DNA from 3 places in the Nocardiopsis sp. CNS-639 genome. Region 1 is predicted to be linked to each of the others. Evidence: predicted binding sites of a transcription regulator. Region 1 holds the regulator's gene; each other region holds the start of a gene.
What was found. The regulator HrcA, encoded in region 1, represses chaperone genes, less so after heat shock. The targets are predictions, from matches to a motif close to TTGGCACTCTCNNNNNGAGAGTGCCAA.
Positions count from the first base shown of each region.

Region 2: G011_RS0118925 (FmdB family zinc ribbon protein) is a predicted target of HrcA. The motif match lies at 1,375-1,401, and genes of this name have one in related genera.
Region 3: groL (chaperonin GroEL) is a predicted target of HrcA. The motif match lies at 782-808, and genes of this name have one in related genera.

Region 1 covers NZ_KB906854.1:364,891-367,153, reverse strand. Annotated here, with positions in the region: gene dnaJ (molecular chaperone DnaJ) at 1-521, opposite strand, end outside; gene hrcA (heat-inducible transcriptional repressor HrcA) at 526-1,539, opposite strand; gene G011_RS0101435 (DUF3097 domain-containing protein) at 1,721-2,263, shown strand, end outside.
Region 2 covers NZ_KB906865.1:158,017-160,279, reverse strand. Annotated here, with positions in the region: gene G011_RS0118935 (MscL family protein) at 1-46, opposite strand, end outside; gene G011_RS0118930 (SAF domain-containing protein) at 152-808, opposite strand; gene G011_RS0118925 (FmdB family zinc ribbon protein) at 995-1,357, opposite strand; gene G011_RS0118920 (5-formyltetrahydrofolate cyclo-ligase) at 1,574-2,218, opposite strand.
Region 3 covers NZ_KB906856.1:395,984-398,246, forward strand. Annotated here, with positions in the region: gene G011_RS0107185 (ABC transporter permease) at 1-558, shown strand, start outside; gene groL (chaperonin GroEL) at 974-2,263, shown strand, end outside.

The sequences.
Region 1 (2,263 bases):
GTGACCTGGGAGACCTCGCCCTGTCCGTGGCACATCTCACAGGTGGTGCGGTGCGAACCGGCCGCCGTCCCCTCGCCCTGGCAGGTCTCGCACAGGATGGCGGTGGGGAAGGTGATCTCCTTGCTGACCCCGAACGCGGTCTCCACCAGGTCGAGTTCGACGCGGATCTTGATGCTGCGCCCGCGGCGGACCCGCTCCCGGGGGCCGCGCCCGCCGGGCTGGCCGCCGCCGAAGAAGGCGTTCATGATGTCGTCGAAGGCGAACCCGCCCGCGCCGCCGAAGCCCCCGGCCCCGCCGCCGCCGGGCGCGTAGGGGTCCTGGCCCATGTCGAACATCCGGCGCTTGTTCTCGTCGGAGAGGACCTCGTAGGCCTGGGTCACCTCCTTGAAGCGCTCCTGGGTTGCGGGGTCCGGATTGATGTCCGGGTGGAGTTCGCGCGCGAGCCGCCGGTAGGCCTTCTTGATCTCGTCCTTGGACGCGTCGCGACGCACTCCGAGAACCTGGTAATAGTCTCTGGCCACTGGGTTACTGTCCTGCCAAAATCTGTCCGACATAGCGAGCCACGGCGCGTACTGCTCCCATCGTCCCCGGATAGTCCATCCGGGTGGGTCCCACCACACCGATCTTGGCGAGCGACTGGTTTCCCACACCGTAGTCCGCCGACACGATGGAGGTGGACCTCAGGCCCTCGTGGAAGTTCTCCGCGCCGATGCGCACCGTGAGCATCGACGGGTCCTTGGCCTCTCCCAGCAAACGGATGAGGACCATGTTCTCTTCCAGTGCCTCCAGGACGTCCCTGAGGCTGGCGGCGAAGTCGACGGCGGCGAGGTTGGCCGTCCCCGCGAGGACGATCTTCTCCTCGTGCCGCTCGACGAGGCTCTCCAGCAGGACGGAGAGGACCGACACCGCCATCTGGCGGTGTTCGGGCGCCACCTGCGGAGGCAGGTCCTCCACCGCGTCGGGCACGTCGCCGAGGTGGCGTCCGGCGATGGCCCGGTTCAACATCGCGCGCAGGTCGTTGACGGCGGCCTCGTGGACCTCTCCCAGGCCGTCGATGACGCGCTGCTCGACCCGGCCCGTGTTGGTGATCACGACCATCATGATCCGCTGCCCCCCGAGGGGGACCAGTTCCACGTGCTGCACCGACGAGCGGGTCAGCGACGGGTACTGGACGATCGCGACCTGGCGGGTGAGCTGCGCGAGGAGCCGCACGGTCCGGGCGACGATCTCGTCGAGGTCCACGGCGCCGGTGAGGAATGACTCGATGGCGCGCCGCTCCGCGCTGGAGAGCGGTTTGACCGAGGAGAGCCGGTCGACGAAGAGCCGGTACCCCTTGTCCGTGGGAACGCGTCCGGCACTGGTGTGCGGCTGCGCGATGTAGCCGTCCTCCTCGAGGGCGACCATGTCGTTGCGGATGGTCGCCGGGGAGACTCCGAGCCGGTGCCGGTCGGCCAGGGCCTTGGAACCCACGGGCTCGTTGGTGTTGACGAAGTCCTCGACGACGGCACGCAGGACCGCGAGCTTGCGCTCATCCAGCACTCGCCACCTCCTGGCACTCCATGGTCCTCAGTGCTAAGTCTATGCCCGGCCGCAAACCCTGACGGTTACCCGCGGGTGGTGAAGCCGCGGCGCGGCCGTGTCACCCCTGCTCCCGCCGGGAACGCGGCACGCGCCGCGGCCGACGGGGCGCCGGCGCGCGCCACCAGTAGACTGCACGACCGTGGCTACCAAGGGAACCGGCCGTTACGGCCGCGACGTGCTCGCCGGGGACTGGCGCCGCCCGAAGAAGAAGGCGGTCCGCGAGGTGCCCCTGGAGAGGGAACTGGTCGTGGAGGACGCCGAGGAGGCGTTCTGCGGGGCGGTGATGGCCTGGGACAAGGCCACCGTCACGTTGGAGGACCGGCACGGCCGCCGCCGCGTGTTCGACCTCGCCCCCGCCGCGTTCCTGGTCGACGGCGAGCCGGTGACCCTCGTGCGCCCCTCCACCGCTCCACGGGGGCCGCTGCGCAGCGCCTCCGGGTCGGTGGCGGTACCGGGCGCGCGGGCGCGCACGGCCCGGGAGAGCCGGATCTACGTGGAGGGCGTCCACGACGCCGAGCTGGTGGAGAAGGTCTGGGGCCACGACCTGCGCGTGGAGGGGGTGGCCGTCGAGTTCCTGGAGGGGGTCGACGACCTGCCCTCGATCGTGGCGGAGTTCTCACCCGGGCCCGGCAGGAGGCTGGGCGTCCTGGTGGATCACCTGGTACCGGGATCCAAGGAGACG
Region 2 (2,263 bases), on a different contig from region 1:
GCTGCACCAGGTTGCCCTGGAGCAGGAACTTCTTGAAGCCTTGCATGGATACAAGCCCTACATACTCGTGGTGTCCGTACGGGCGCCGGAGCGGGATCCCCGGGCGGGAGCCCGCGGCGCCCGGACAGCTTTGCCCACCGGACGTCGCCGGTCAACCGCGGATGGTGATGGACAGCCGGGAGGCGGCCGCGTGGCCCGCCAGACTCCTGGCCTCGACGGGCGTGGCCGCGACGACGATCAGCGCGCCGCCCTCCCCGCCGCCCGAGGACTCCTCCTCCGGCAGGGCCAGGACGGGACGGTCGCTGACCACCTCCACGGCGGGGCCCGCCCGTGCGGGCGCGAGGTCGTCGCTGCCCCCGGCGGCGAGGACGTCCACCCGGCTGCCGGGGGAGAGCAGGCCCACCGCGCCGGGGTCGGCCACCCGCACCGGAACGGCGACCAGGCCGGGGCCGTAGGCCCGCGCGGGAGGGTCGGCGAGCCGGGCGTCGGTGATCACCTCTCCCCGGCGTACCGGGGCGTTGAGACGGAGCCCGGCGGTCGCGGTGTCGGCCGCGAGCGCTCCGCCCGGCACGGACCCGGCCGGCAGGTCCCGGGCGGTGAGGTCGCCCTCGGCGAGGGGGTCCGCGGCGCCGAGGTCGCGGGAGGCGACCAGGACACGGGTGACGGGTACGGGTGCGGGGCGTACGGCCAGGACGGCGCTGAGGAGCGCGGAGGCGGCCAGGAGGGCGGCGATGACGCGCCGGTGCCGGTCCAGGAGCCGGGTGAGCGCGCGACGGTGCCGGTAGGGCGGGGGTGCGGCGTTGGTCATAACCTCAACGCTAGGCCGCGGAGGGGCCGTCCGGAGGTTGTCCACAGGCCCGATCGCGCGGGCCGCGCACCGGGGCGTCCGGTCGGGGACGCGGCGGGCGGCTGCCCGGCGCACCCGCACCGGGGCCGGACATGCCGCGCGCCGCCGAGGGGTCGGCGGCGCGGTGGGCGGTCAACGGCCCGGCGGTCAGCTCGTCGCGGCGGTGGCGCTGGTGCTGCCGGCCTTGGCCGTGGTGCTGCTGCTGGTGTCCGAGGAGGAGCCCTTGGTGTCCGAGGAGGCGGAGGACGCGGTGGAGGAGTCGGTGGAGCCCGAGTTCCCGCTGTCCTTGCTCTCGGTGGAGCCCGAGCCGGTCAGCACGGAGCTGTTGGAGGACTTGCCGCTGTCGGTGCGGTAGAAGCCGGAGCCCTTGAAGACGATGCCCACGGCGGAGTACACCTTGCGCAGGCGGCCCTCGCACTCGGGGCAGACGGTCAGCGCGTCGTCGCTGAAGCTCTGCACGACCTCCATCTGGGCGCCGCACTCGGTGCACGCGTACTGGTACGTAGGCACTGTTCGGGTCCTCCTTGCTGGCACTCTCGCCCGTTGACTGCTAAATAGTACGCGCTCGCCGACCGGAGCCGTGACAGGGCCTCGCCCACGGGGACCGGCGCGGGGGCGCGAGCGGTCGGACGCCGGGCGCCGCCGGAGCGCGACCGCCAGCGACAACGCCCCCGGGGCCCGGGTTAATCCCGCCCCGGCCCCACCCCGCGGTCCGGCCGCTCCCGCTCAGTCCTTCCGGCTCAGCCGCTCCCGCTCGGCCGGCCCGCCCGGCCACACGCCCGCGCCGAGGACCCGCACCCCGCCGGACGGGGTGACCACGGCGTCCACCGGCCGGTCGTGCGGCTCGGCGGGCAGCGACTCCACGAACTCCTCGTCGTGGACCAGGGCGATCGCCGGGGTGTGCGGGCCCTTGCGGGCCAGCGCGCGGTCGTAGCACCCCGCGCCGCGCCCCAGGCGCGTCCCCCGCCGGTCCACGGCCACGGCCGGGCAGACCACCGCGTCGGCCCGGGCCAGCGCGTCGGGCCCGTAGCGGCGGCCCACGGGCTCCAGCAGCCCGTGACCGGCCGGGGCCAGGGAGTCCGGCCCGTCGAAGGCCGCCCAGTCCAGTTCGCCGCCGGGCAGGAACACGGGCAGCAGCACGTAGGCGCCGCGCTTCCACAGCGCCGCCACCAGCTTGCGGGTGTCGGGCTCGCCGCCCACGGAGTAGTAGCAGGCGACCGTCCCGCCCATGGCCAGCCACGGGACGTCCAGCAGCGCGTCGCGGACCGCCGACCCGGCCCGGGCGCGCTCCTCGGGGCCCCGGGCGCGCCGCCGCTCCAGGAAACCCCTCCGCAGCCCGGCCTTGGCCTCACGCAGTCCGCTCTCGCCCATGGCCCCAGTGTGGCACCGCCCCGACCCGGCCGGTTGACCCGTGCG
Region 3 (2,263 bases), on a different contig from region 1:
ATGCTCGGCCTGTTCACGGCCGGGTTCGCCGGGTTCGGGCTGCTGCCGGAGATGTCCTCCGGAGCGCACGAGCGGCTGCTGGCCACCCCGGTGAGCCGGGTGTCGCTGCTGCTGGGGCGGGTCCTGCGCGACGTGGTGATGATGCTGGCGCAGATGGCGCTCATCCTCGTGCTGGTGGTGCCGCTCGGGTTCGAGGCGTCGTTGGCGGGCGCCGTCGTGGGGCTGCTCCTGCTCGCCGTCCTGGGCGCCGGGCTGGCCACGCTGTCCTACCTGGCGGCCCTGGCGGTCAAGCAGACCTACGTGTTCGCGCCCATCGTGCAGACGCTGATCATGCCGCTGATGCTGCTGTCCGGCGTGCTGCTGCCGATGGAGCTGGCGCCGCCGTGGCTGTACGCGCTCTCGCGGGCCAACCCGGTGGCCTACGTGGTGGACGCCGAGCGCGCCCTGTTCGCCGGGCAGTGGGACGCCTCGGTCGCCCTCGGCTGGGCCGTGGCGGTGGTGCTGGCGGTCGCCGCTCTGGCCGGGGGGTCGCGGGCGATGCGCCGCCTCAGCTCCTGACCCGGGCGCCGCTGTCGCGGGTCGGGCCGGGGTCCGTCCGGAGCCGGGGGCGAAGCCCGGCCGGGGGCCGTGGAGCAGGGCCGGAGCGGGAGCGGAGCCGCGCGCCGGGAGAGGTGGGAACCGGTGCGCGGCTCCGTCCGCTCAGCGCGGAAAACCCGCATGTCATACGGTGTTTATGCAGGTAGATGCGGAAATGCCGGGATGGGAAATCGTGACCACATCGTTTGCACTCGCCGGGGTCGAGTGCTAAAAAGGGAACTGGTTAGCACTCGCCTTCACTGAGTGCTAACCGGATCGAGGCTGCGAGATCGCGGCTCCCGGCAGCAGGGTTGCCGGGAGGTTCCGCGGTCGTCCGTCGCGGGCGCATGCCTCGTCCCATCGCGTATCAGCCCGGTCACGGGAGGACAAGAACTCAATGGCAGCCAAACTGATCGCGTTCGACGAGGAGGCCCGTCGCGGCCTTGAGCGCGGCATGAACCAGCTCGCTGACGCCGTCAAGGTCACGCTCGGCCCCAAGGGTCGCAACGTCGTCCTGGAGAAGAAGTGGGGCGCCCCCACGATCACCAACGACGGTGTCTCCATCGCCAAGGAGATCGAGCTCGAGGACCCGTGGGAGAAGATCGGGGCCGAGCTGGTCAAGGAGGTCGCCAAGAAGACCGACGACGTCGCGGGTGACGGCACCACCACCGCCACCGTGCTCGCCCAGGCGCTCGTTCGCGAGGGCCTGCGCAACGTCGCCGCCGGCGCCAACCCGATCAGCCTCAAGCGCGGCATCGAGTCCGCCGTCGCGCGCATCAACGAGGAGCTCGGCAACCTCTCCAAGGACATCGAGACCAAGGAGCAGATCGCCTCCACCGCCTCGATCTCCGCCGGCGACCCCCAGATCGGCGAGACCATCGCCGAGGCCATGGACAAGGTCGGCAAGGAAGGCGTCATCACGGTCGAGGAGGGCCAGACCTTCGGGCTGGAGCTCGAGCTCGCCGAGGGCATGCGCTTCGACAAGGGCTACATCTCGCCCTACTTCGCCACTGACCTGGAGCGCATGGAGACGGTCCTCGAGGACCCCTACATCCTCATCGTCAACTCCAAGATCTCGAACAACAACGAGTTCCTGCCGGTTGTCGAGAAGGTCCTCCAGGCCGGCCGCCCGCTGGTCGTCATCGCCGAGGACCTGGAGGGCGGCGCCCTCCAGACGCTGGTCGTCAACAAGATCCGCGGCACCTTCAAGTCCGTCGCCGTCAAGGCCCCGGGCTTCGGTGACCGCCGCAAGGCCCAGCTCGGCGACATCGCCGTGCTGACCGGCGGCCAGGTCATCACCGAGGAGGTCGGCCTCAAGCTGGAGAGCACCGAGCTCGACATGCTCGGCCGCGCCCGCAAGGTCGTCGTCACCAAGGACGAGACCACCATCGTGGACGGCGCCGGTGACGCCACCGCGATCGCCGGTCGCGTGAACGAGATCCGCAACGAGATCGAGCGCACCGACTCCGACTACGACCGCGAGAAGCTCCAGGAGCGTCTCGCCCGCCTGGCCGGCGGCGTGGCCGTCATCAAGGCCGGTGCCGCCACCGAGGTGGAGCTCAAGGAGCGCAAGCACCGCATCGAGGACGCCGTCCGCAACGCCAAGGCCGCGGTCGAGGAGGGCATCCTGCCCGGCGGTGGTGTCGCTCTGCTCCAGGCCAGCGTCCCGGCCTTCGAGAAGCTGGAG